2 regions of the Paenibacillus sp. NPDC056933 genome follow, and region 2 is predicted to be linked to the other one. Evidence: riboswitches for the same ligand, from Rfam matches in the RefSeq annotation. Region 2 holds a riboswitch; the other holds the start of a gene.

Region 1 (6,005 bases), on a different contig from region 2:
TACTTGGGCACACCTTGCATCTATTACGGGGACGAGATTGGGCTGGATGGCGGCGCTGATCCGGGATGCCGGAAATGCATGGAGTGGGACGAAGCGAAGCAGGACCGCGAGTTGTTCACCTTTTATCAGCAGCTCATTGCACTTCGCCATGCTCATCCTGCCTTGCGCGCAGAAGGCCGCGTTCGATTCCTGCAGGCCCGTGCCGAAGGAAGCCAGCTGGTCCTGGAACGGCAAAGTGACGAGGAACGCATTCTGATCTTGTTCAATCGCTCGGAAGAAACGGCTATCGTCGAGCTGGAAGCGGGTAACAGGGAATGGAAGGAATTATTTGGAGAGAATTATCGTACAGCCAAGGAGGAGGGTATTCTGGCGGTCGAGCTGCCCGCATATGGATACGCTGTGCTAAGTTCGAATCCCGTGTAATACGATAAATAAGCGCTCATAGACCTGTAACGGATCTGTTGAGCGCTTATTTGGCGTTAAGGATCGATCATTGGAACAGTCACAGTTTAACGTCAGGATTTTTGTTGCGAAACTCATTCTGACGCGTTTACCTGCTCCCTGAGCAATTGGATGGTAGCCTCATATTGGACGAGCCCCACTTGCATACATAAGCGCTGTGAAGGTGAGATCTGTTCACCAAATTGCTCCATCTGGCGCTGAAGCTCGGCATACAACAATTCTTTACGCTTTAGTTCCGACCGAATCCACCCTGATACGGTATCTTCATCCGCCAACTCTCCGAAATACAAACGCATGAGAAAGTCGGATCGGAACACCTCCGCTTCCAAGGGACTCATCAAATAGGTGTTAAACTCCGCTGCCCCCTTCGGCGTTAGTGTATACACGTTTTTGTCAGGCTTCCCTTCTTGTCTAACCGATTCCTTGGTCAGCAATCCCAACTTTTCCATTTTGGCAAGCGTGGGATAGATGGTGCCAAAGCTGGCATCGAAGAAAAATGAAAAGTATTGTTCAAAGTACTGCTTGATCTCATATCCGGAACATGGCTGATTGTGCAGTATTCCGAGGATGACATGCTGCGTGTTCATCGGTGTACCGCTCCTTTCAATTCCCCTTAACGTATCACATCCTCCCTATTTCATTCAACATCATCAGACGTTTCACTAACGGTTGTTTCGGCATATAGGAGCGTATTTGTTATCCATGATCTGGTGAAGGCAGGTTTCCAGCCATTACAGCAGGGGTCTCAGCAGGCTTCGATTCCAAAGACATGTCAGAACGAGCCGGGACAGATCGCCGGATCCACGTGTACAGAACACCCAGAACCAGTGTTGACGTTCCAATCACTGTGAGAAGTAGAACATCCCTGTGAATTCCATTACCTCCAAGCACCAGATTCATCATACCCTCCACCGCGTAGGTGGCAGGCAAATAGTGACCTATTTGTTGATAGAAGTCAGGCAATACATCTCGTGGTATTGTCGAGCCGGAGGTCAGCATCAGCAAAGGCAGCAACGCACTGTTCAACCAGGCACCTGCATTTCCAAGCAACAACAGGCTCAATTGTGCTACAAACAAAAAGGTTAAGGTGATCAGCCATTGAAACAGCCATAACATCCACCATCCATCCACTGATGACACTCCCATAAGATGCATCATACTCGCTCCAACCAGCGATACGATGAACGCTGCACCCAGATTGATCATATTCCGAGCCCAGAATCGTTCCCATTTCCCTGTTTTACTACTCAATTCGCCAGAGACTTTCTGCAGGTTCATTCCAAGCAGCATTGCACCCGTAAACGTAGCCGTCACAATCAACATGGGTACCATAGAAAAGGCAAAATTCTGGACTGGATTCACCCGCTCCACGTCTGCCTCTACACGGGAAGATAACCCCTGTGCCAGTACATTCGCCTGCTCTGCAGCCATACCGGATTGATCCAGCATGTGGTGAATGCTGTTTTGTTGAACTTCACGGTTCAATGCCGCTGTAACTTGGGCGGATACGGTCTGCATCACACTTTTTACCGTAGCCACGTTGGATTCATTCATCACATACTTCACGGACACCGGTCTCGACAGGTCTCCCGCCCGCTGCATAAAACCGGATGGAATCTCAATGATCATGTACACATCCCGATCCGTTAACAGCTGTCTCGCTTCTTCCATTGATCCGGATGGTTTGATCTCGAAATCCAGATTCGTGGCCAGAGACTTTGCCACTGGCTCAGCTTCATTTCCATCTTCATTCACAATGGTTACTGCAAGCTGAGTCATCCGCGCATTAACCTGATCATAGCCACTAAGCCAGATGAAGTTAAAAAAGACCTGGAACAGCACAGCTGTAATCAAACCAACAATCGTAGCACCGTTTCTCATAAACAACAGACTCGTGTGAAATATACTTTTCATCCTATCTCTCTCCTTAGGCATGGCATTCTTCGCTATTATATATCATATCGATATATGACAATTATCAATATAACAATTCGATATATAAACGTCAACTCTATTTTATTTGCTCTCTGTTTAAACAGCAAAAAAGCCGATACAATTCTTCTCTAGGAAGCATTCGTATCGGCTTTACGTATCATGATGAAGCATATTATTTTTTTATATTAAAGGGCTCCAGGCATCAAAATTGATTTCAGGCTAAGGAGATTATGCCTTAGCTTCTGGTTCATTTTCACCAGGAGACTCAGACTCAGGTTCTGCACGCTTCGCCTTCGGTTTGGCCAGCTTTTCCATCATTTTCCGTCCAGTTGGCGTTTGAGCGAGCCCGCCTTGAGCCGTTTCACGGTGCCTGCTTGGCATCGCACTGCCCACTTCCAGCATGACATCTATAACTTCGTCTGACGGAATGGCGCTGCGCACCCCGGCCAGTGCCATATCGGCCGCAGCCAGCGCGGTTACCGCACCGAGTCCGTTACGGACGATACACGGGATCTCCACGAGGCCCGCAACCGGATCACAGATGAGGCCCAGTGTATTTTTTAACGCGAGACCTACCGCATGGACAACCTGCTCTGGTGTACCTCCTCGTAGTTCAACCATGGCACCCGCAGCCATGCCGATTGCTGAACCTACTTCCGCCTGACAGCCGCCTTCAGCCCCGGAAATAAACGAGTTGTTGGCAATAACATATCCAATCGCACCTGCACAGAACAGACCGTTTACCAAATGCTCGTCACTCCAGCCAAAACGCTCCTGGGAGCTGATAAACACACCTGGAATAATGCCGCAGGAGCCCGCTGTCGGTGTCGCTACGATCCGGCCCATGGAGGCATTCACTTCCGATACACATAAGGCATACGCCATAGCTAATGCAGAAGCATCTCCAGAGCAAGTCTCGCCTTGGCGAATATATTCGGCCATTTTTTTGCCGTCTCCGCCTGTCAGACCGCTGCGTGATGTCGTATCTTCAGTCAGCCCCTTGTGCACAGCTTCCTTCATCACCTGATAGTAATCCGACATCTGCCGCACAACATCGGCTCTCGGAGTATTGGTTTCCTGAACCTGCTCTTCGATCATCAGTTCGGCAATGGTTTTGGACTCCGCTGTACAAATGGTATTCAGTTCATGTAGATGTTTAAACCGCATCCGGCTCCACTCCTCTCTTCAAATCGATGACGCGAATTTCAAGGACATGGTCCAGCGATCGCAGACGATTCAACATCTCGGGATTTGGCACACCATCCATCTCCATCGCAGTCAAGGCTTCACCATCCCTGGCTTTCCGATCAACTTGCATATACCCGATGTTCACACCTGACGAGCTGATTGTGGACGTTACCGAAGCGAGAACCCCGGCTTTGTCTGAATGACGCAGAACAAGCGTCGGAAACTCTCCGCTGATCTGTACCCGGAAATCATTCAAGGCATGAACCGATACACTGCCACCACCAATGGATGCACCGATTAAAGAACATTTGCGCTCCCCATGCCACAATTCAATCTTGACCGTATTCGGATGGGGAGCCGGCAGACCGCTTGTGAAAAACTCAACCTCCATGCCCGCTTCCTCAGCATATTGCTCTGCATCCGGGATACGCGGATCGTCGGTGACATAATCAAGCAGACCACCGATCAACGCGAGATCCGTGCCGTGCCCCTGATACGTATCGGCAAACGAGCCGTACAGAGTAAGCCGGGCCCGTTCTGGCGTGCATCCCAGCCACTGACGGGCAATTCGTCCCAATCGTGCCGCTCCAGCCGTATGTGAACTTGATGGCCCTGTCATCGACGGGCCAATAATTGAAAAAACGTCTTTAAAACGCATCGCAAACCCTCCATTTATAATCGTCATTTTCATCCAGACCTACGCCCATAATGTTCCTTTATTACTGAATGATGACATCAAAAAAGGACAGAAGAAGGCTATGAGCCCTCTCTCTGTCCTCGATACCTGAGAGTTTCATGATAAGAAGCACGTTAGATGCCTTCCCTGTATTTCACAGGTTACACCTTGCCGCTTGATCATATACCCCTTGGGTGGCGCATTTCGCGCACTCTCCAGAGTTGCGTCCAACGATGGTACATTTACCTGAGAGATTAACTGCTGCGCCGGGTGCGCAGCAGCTTGCTCCTTCGGTGCCTGAATGCCAGCCATAACTCAGCCTGCCCAGGTCTCTCCCGCTCGCTATCATCCGCTGTATGGAACCATTCTGATCTTGGATCAGAATGATAATTGAAGTTTTGACTACTTTCTCATTAAGATTAATCGACCGGAAGATCAGTGTCAACAAACTTAACGATTTATTTGTTAACATTCGCTTATTTCCATTTTACACACAGAAAAATCAACAAATTGTAAACTTTCATCACATGAATGTGTTAATGCTTTTCATTACGAAAGCGCATACATTATTTTATTTTCTATGAGCCATATCTGTGGTTAGTACTATTTATGTTACGATCGACAGAACGGTTCGGGTATTCATCGCCTTCTTTGTATCAAATTAGAGTGGTACGTACGAATATCGTAGTATGATTGTTTTTATTATGGGAAACTATTCCATATGAAGGATCATACAAAAAAGCATAACCCCCGAACTATATCGCCCGGGTGTTACGCTTACTTCTCTATTTATAGCTCTATACTGTACTCCATCCAATTCAATTCGATTAACCGAAACGTCCCATAATATATTCCTGCGTCAGACGGTTGTCCGGGTTGGTAAAAATATGCTCCGTATCCCCGTGCTCAATCATATTTCCCAGGTAAAAATAGGCCGTATAATCCGAGATGCGTGCCGCCTGCTGCATGTTATGGGTAACGATCACGATCCGCAGCTCCTTCTTGAGCTCCGAGATCAGCTCCTCAACCTTGCCCGTGGATACCGGGTCAAGCGCAGATGCCGGTTCGTCGAGCAGCAAAATTTGCGGCTCAACTGACAATGCACGGGCGATGCAGAGACGCTGCTGCTGTCCGCCCGAGAGGGCCAGGGCTGACTCATTCAGTCTGTCCTTGACCTCATCCCAGAGCGCAGCGCGGCGCAAGCTTTTTTCCACAATCTCATCCAGTGCCTTCTTACTCTTGATACCGCGGTAGCGGGGGCCAAACGCGATATTGTTGTAGATGGACTTGTGGAAAGGGTTAGGCTTCTGCCACACCATGCCAATCTTCTGGCGCAGCTTGATTACATCTGTGCCGGGTTCATTCAGATCATTGCCATCCATCCAGATATGTCCCTCCGTGCGGGAACCGGCAATCTCGTCGTTCATCCGGTTGAGCGACCGCAGGAATGTGGATTTCCCACAGCCGGAAGGCCCGATGAGCGCCGTCACACTCGCTTCGGGAAACGTCAGGCTAATCTGCTTCACTGCCTGAAAATGCCCATAATATATGCTTAACTGTTCCGTACCGAAAGGTATGGCCATGTTGGTTCCTCCTTATTTCGAAGCTGTCATGCGGCGGTAAACCACCCGACCGATCCAGCGTGCACTCAGATTGAACGCCAGGACGAGAAGTACAAGCACGGCTGAAGCGCCAGCTGCTATCTCTTTGGAATCCGGGCCAATGCCTTCACTGTTCACTTTCC
Region 2 (6,005 bases):
GCATCACAGGAGAATACAATTTTATTGATATCCGTTTTTACTGCCGAAGAAGCAATATCGGCTGCACGGTCAGCTTCCCGATTGTCTTTATCAACGGTGAGGTTACCCGTTTTGCCCTGGTTTTTCATATCCTTCATACGGTTAGAAGCACTATCCAGATCTTCGTCGTCTTTCTGTTTACCTGTTTTGAGCAGTACGGATGCCACAAGGAAGGAGATAATTGCTGCTACAGCTACCCCTGCCAGCATGCCAAAATATCCACCCTTAGGTGTTAACAACGAGTAGGCAATAATACTTCCCGGTGACGGTGCTGAAACCAAGCCAGCTCCTGTCAGCATGAAGGTCAATGTACCTGCTACACCACCAGCCATCGCAGCCAGAATCAGTATCGGTCTCATCAGAATGTAAGGAAAATAAATCTCGTGAATCCCGCCAAAGAAATGGATAATTACAGCACCTGGAGCGGAAGATTTAGCTGATCCCCGACCAAAGAAGCAGTAGGCCAGCAAAATGCCGAGTCCAGGTCCTGGATTGGATTCAAGCATGAATAAAACGGATTGACCCAGTTCTCTTGCTTGATCTGTACCAATCGGTGTCAAAATCCCATGGTTGATGGCATTGTTCAGGAATAATACTTTTCCTGGCTCAATGATCAGATTGACCAGCGGGAGAAGACCGGCATTCATCAAAGTTTCTACCCCGGCCGATAACACCTTGCTAATCGCTTCAACGAAAGGACCGATGCCTTTAAGGGCCAGAAGGGCCAAAATCCCACCAATAATACCAGCGGAGAAGTTGTTAACCAGCATCTCAAATCCAGATTTGATTTTGCCCTCGACAGCCTTGTCAAATTTCTTAATGACCCAGGCTCCCAATGGTCCTGCAATCATGGCACCAAGAAACATCGGAATGTCACTGCCGACAATCACCCCGATGGTCATAATCGCACCGACTACACCACCACGTTGGCCGTGTACCATGGTACCGCCTGTGTAACCGATCAACAAAGGCAGCAAATATTTGATCATTGGATCAACCAGCAATGCAAAATCTGCGTTAGGGAACCATCCTTTTGGAATGAACAATGCCGTAATCAGACCCCAGGCGATAAATGCACCCATGTTCGGCATAACCATACCGCTCAGGAAACGTCCAAACTTCTGAACGCCGACCCGTATTCCTCCGCTTTTTTCGGATTTTGCGTCCACTGAACTCATATCGAAAACCTCCTCAACATATTAAACCTTCATTCCACTGAATTTTTGACAATGGTGATGATCCAGACGAACAAGGTATAAATCTGAAATAAATCTTCATTTCACAAACATATCGTAAATGAAAACGGTATCTTCTACAACGAAATGAAAACCTACTTCCGTCATGAACGTTGATGACAAGATTTAAATTTGAAGGATTGTCCGATTTATTTAACCTTTTAACTGAAATGACTCTGTCATATTCCCTTTCACGTATCATTCCCACGAAGAACCCCATTTTAATGACGTATAAAATGTAAATATATGCCACATGCATGCTGCGCGAATAACAGAAAAAAGGCGCAGCTGCTCATCCTGTTTCAGATGAAGCAATTGCGCCTAAACTATGGTCAAAATCATCAGTATCACTAACTGCATATATTTCAATGGATTACTCTTTTCACGTTAAACGGGCGTTCGTATCAAGCTCTAGCTTAGCTCTTCACCCTGGAATTCGTAAAATAATGTAAAATAATATTATTCCGTGTGTTTACGATATGCGTCCGCATTCATCAATGTGGACAGTGCTGCTGTCAGATCGCCCTCAACACGGATCTCAATCATCCAGCCTTCCTCATATGGAGAGTTATTAACCAGCTCCGGGGAATCCTGCAATGCGTCATTTACAGCCACAATGGTTCCACTTACAGGAGAAAACAAATCCGAAACGGTTTTGACGGATTCAATCGTTCCAATGCTGTCTTCCGCCTTTACATCCGATTCAAGGTCAGGCAATTCAACAAACACAATGTCACCCAGCTGATGCTGCGCGAATTCGGTAATGCCAATACGTACGGTATCCTCCCCTACGGTCTGCACCCATTCGTGCTCTTCACTGTACAGGAAATCACTTTTCAATTCGCTCATCGATATCCGCCTCGCTTTTCATTAATGAGTGCATGCGCTTCTTTGACCTTAACCTTTTTCCCAGAACATAGCGTATGATATTTCCCAATCAAATGTCAAGATACCTCACAAATTATTTGATTTTCTTTCTTATATGCCTGTAACTCAAATGAACACTCCCTACATATAATGGTGAATATTAGAAAAGTAAGCGCACTCTTTATAAATAGACGAACGTTATAAAATAAATTGAAAATATCATTCGGATTTTTTATTAATTTCTATGATATCGTTCTTGACATCAATAGTCGATTCAGGCTTTAATGAGAGTAGTAAATGTGTTTATTGGTCTATGCAATGCCCGCGGATGAATGTAAAGGGAGAGATTACCCTTGACACCCGAATCAGGGTGTACATGCGGTAACGCCGAAGGAGTAAACCACCGACAAGCGGAGGTGAATCTCTCAGGCAAAAGGACTTTTACGGGACGCAACTCTGGAGAGCATCTATTCGCCCTGTATGGGCGTTACGATCACCCAAGGGGAAACCTGCTGCATCATGCGGCGGGGTAACTCTCAGGTACCAAGGACAGAGCCTAAGAATACAGCGTGCTTCTGGCATGCCGATTCTTTGGCCTGTCCTTTTCCTTTTTCCCAAAAAAAACGAAAACAGGTTATAGAGCGGCGCTGCCTATAGCGTCTTTACCTTACTTTTATAATAAAAGTTGATGCCAGATTCATTGCTCCACGGTTATACACTCGGCCGGTTGACGGCCCATGACGAGGTGATTGGATGTCCGATTTGCTTAGAACCCCACTCTTTCCACTCTATCAGCAATATGAAGGCGTACGATGCATTGATTTTGGCGGCTGGGAGCTCCCGGTACAATTCAGCGGAATTCAGAAAGAACATGAAGCGGTGCGAGAACGTGCCGGACTGTTTGATGTATCCCACATGGGTGAATTCACTGTCCAAGGTGAACACGCGGAAGCTTTTCTACAGCACATGACCACCAATGATGTAACAACACTCGTTCCCGGTCAAGCCCAATACACGTTAATGTGTTATCCGGATGGCGGCGTGGTCGATGATCTGCTGATCTATAAACTGCAAGACCAGCATTATATGCTAGTGGTCAACGCATCCAACATCGATAAGGACTGGGCATGGCTGCAACAGCACATGATGCCAGGCGTAACAATGACCAATGATTCGAATCAGACGGCGCTCCTTGCTCTGCAAGGTCCGCTGGCAGTGGACATTCTCGGAACGGTGACAGATACCGATGTGTCTTCGATAGAGCCCTTCCGTTTTGTGCCGAATGCGGAGGTATGTGGGGTTACATTGCTGTTATCCCGCACCGGATATACCGGTGAAGACGGCTTTGAGCTCTATGTTCCTGCCGAACAGGCCGCTGCCGTCTGGAATGGATTGATGCAGGCGGGAGAAGGTCATGGACTTGTCCCGGCAGGACTGGGTGCCCGGGATACGCTGCGCTTTGAAGCCAAGCTTCCCCTGTATGGGCAGGAATTGTCTGCAACCATCTCGCCGCTGGAGGCTGGTGTGGGCATGTTTGTGAAGCTGAATGCCGGACCTTTTATCGGACATGAAGCCTTATTGCGACAAAAAAATGACGGGCCTGCCCGCAAGCTGGTCGGTATCGAAGTACTGGAACGCGGCATTCCACGCCCCCATTATCCGATTTACGCCGAAGGCGCACAGATTGGTGAAGTGACTACAGGCACCCAATCGCCTACGCTAAAACGCAATCTGGGGCTGGCCTTGATTGACAGCAAATATGCTGCACTGGGTACCCCGCTGGAGATTGAGATCCGAGGCAAGAAATTGAAAGCCGAGGTTGTGAAGACCCCTTTTCATAAACGGACACGTGCACCAAAGACACCTACTCAAGGAGCTGATCAAGCATGAGCAAGCACCGCTACATTCCCATGACCGAGCAGGATCAGAGTGCCATGCTGGCAACCATCGGCGTGGAAACGATGGAGGATCTGTTCCATGACATTCCACAGGAGATTCGCTATCAGGGTGAACTGCCCGTTTCCTCCAAACTGGATGAATATGCACTGACACGTCATATGTCGAAGCAAGCGGGAGCCAATGCCAACTTCGAGACACACGCCAGCTTCCTGGGCGCAGGCATTTACGATCACCACGTTCCCTCTGTCATTAATCATGTCATCTCCCGTTCCGAGTTCTACACTGCCTATACGCCCTATCAACCCGAGATCAGCCAAGGAGAATTGCAGGCGATTTTCGAGTTTCAATCCTACATCTGTGAGTTAACAGGCATGGCTGTAGCCAATGCCAGCATGTACGATGGTGCAACTGCATTTGCGGAAGCAGGCAATCTGGCCGCAGCGGCAACCCGCCGCAAACAGCTGATTGTATCACGTACCGTGCACCCTGAATCCCGTCAGGTATTGCAAGCTTATGCACACGGCCTCAATTTGGAGATTGTTGAGATCGGGTACCAAAATGGTGTAACAGACTGGGATGCCCTGCAAGCTGCCGTGTCCGATGACACCGCAGCCGTTATGATTCAGAGCCCGAACTTCTTCGGCGCCGTGGAAAATGTAAAACAGGCCGCAGACCTGGCGCATGCGCACAAGGGTCTGCTCGTGGTCAGTGCCAACCCGCTGTCACTGGGTCTGCTGGAAGCCCCAGGCAAGCTGGGTGCTGACATCGTCGTTGGCGACGCGCAGCCTCTTGGCATCGCCGCTTCACTCGGCGGTCCAACATGCGGATATTTCGCCGTATCCCAGGCTCATATGCGCCGGATTCCTGGCCGAATTGTAGGCCAGACCACGGACCGCAACGGCAAGCGTGGCTTTGTACTCACGCTGCAAGCACGGGAACAGCATATTCGCCGTGAAAAGGCGACGTCCAACATCTGTTCCAACCAGGCTCTGCTCGCGCTGAGCGCCTCTGTCTATATGTCCATTATGGGTAAACAAGGCATGATCGACGTCGCTGATTTGAATTTGCAAAAGAGCCATTATGCCCTTAACACGCTTACCGCAATTCCAGGGGTTTCTCTTACGTTTACTGTACCTACCTTCAATGAGTTTGTTGTCCAACTGCCTGAAGGAACGAATGTCGATGCCCTGCAACTGAAATTACTCGATGCCGGCTTCATTGGCGGGTATGAACTTGGAAGAGAGTATTCCGAGCTCGCCGGACATATGCTCATTGCCGTTACCGAACGACGCAGCAAGGAAGAGATAGACGAATTCGCACGTGTATTGGAGGGATCGCTGTGACTCAGGAAACGACAACAAAGACAACGACGACGACATCATTACAAGGACAATCGGAAACGGTAGCCTCTTTGTCCACTTCGGGTCAATCTGAAACTATCACAACAGTCACTACTCAGGTTGCCTCTCCAGCACCAGAGCAATCGTTGATTTTTGAACTCAGCAGTCCCGGTCGGGTCGCGTATTCCTTGCCAGAATGTGACGTTCCCCGGCAAGCTGTCGATTCGCTGATTCCCCGGGAAATGCTGCGGTCGGAAGCAGCAGCGTTGCCTGAGGTTTTTGAAGTGGACGTCATTCGTCACTACACTGCCCTCTCCCGTCGCAACTTCGGGGTAGATAACGGATTCTATCCACTCGGCTCTTGTACGATGAAATATAATCCGAAGATTAATGAGGATGTCGCCCGTTATAACGGATTCGCGAAAATCCATCCATATCAGCACGAATCCAGTATTCAGGGTGCACTTGAACTGCTCTACACGTTGCAAAATGACCTTGCAGGCTTGACGGGCATGGATGCTGTTACGCTGCAACCTGCTGCTGGTGCACATGGCGAATGGACTGGGCTCATGATGATCCGTGCCTACCATGAAGGTCGTGGTGAACAGCGTACAAAAGTCATCGT

What was found. A riboswitch is a leader RNA that binds a small molecule or an ion and turns the genes downstream of it on or off. The one in region 2 is predicted to bind glycine.
Region 1: another riboswitch for glycine. It lies ahead of sdaAB (L-serine ammonia-lyase, iron-sulfur-dependent subunit beta); the one in region 2 lies ahead of gcvT (glycine cleavage system aminomethyltransferase GcvT).

The regions. Positions count from the first base shown of each region.
Region 1 is NZ_JBHUQN010000004.1:169,915-175,919, reverse strand. Features, by position in the region: gene ACFTRD_RS24915 (alpha-glycosidase) at 1-423, shown strand, start outside; gene ACFTRD_RS24910 (helix-turn-helix transcriptional regulator) at 537-1,049, opposite strand; gene ACFTRD_RS24905 (YhgE/Pip domain-containing protein) at 1,159-2,376, opposite strand; gene sdaAA (L-serine ammonia-lyase, iron-sulfur-dependent, subunit alpha) at 2,626-3,564, opposite strand; gene sdaAB (L-serine ammonia-lyase, iron-sulfur-dependent subunit beta) at 3,554-4,243, opposite strand; glycine riboswitch at 4,355-4,482, opposite strand; glycine riboswitch at 4,487-4,609, opposite strand; gene pstB (phosphate ABC transporter ATP-binding protein PstB) at 5,089-5,844, opposite strand; gene pstA (phosphate ABC transporter permease PstA) at 5,857-6,005, opposite strand, start outside.
Region 2 is NZ_JBHUQN010000001.1:3,031,283-3,037,287, reverse strand. Features, by position in the region: gene ACFTRD_RS13465 (PTS mannitol transporter subunit IIBC) at 1-1,217, opposite strand, end outside; gene gcvH (glycine cleavage system protein GcvH) at 1,734-2,123, opposite strand; glycine riboswitch at 2,470-2,592, shown strand; glycine riboswitch at 2,596-2,696, shown strand; gene gcvT (glycine cleavage system aminomethyltransferase GcvT) at 2,895-4,031, shown strand; gene gcvPA (aminomethyl-transferring glycine dehydrogenase subunit GcvPA) at 4,028-5,383, shown strand; gene gcvPB (aminomethyl-transferring glycine dehydrogenase subunit GcvPB) at 5,479-6,005, shown strand, end outside.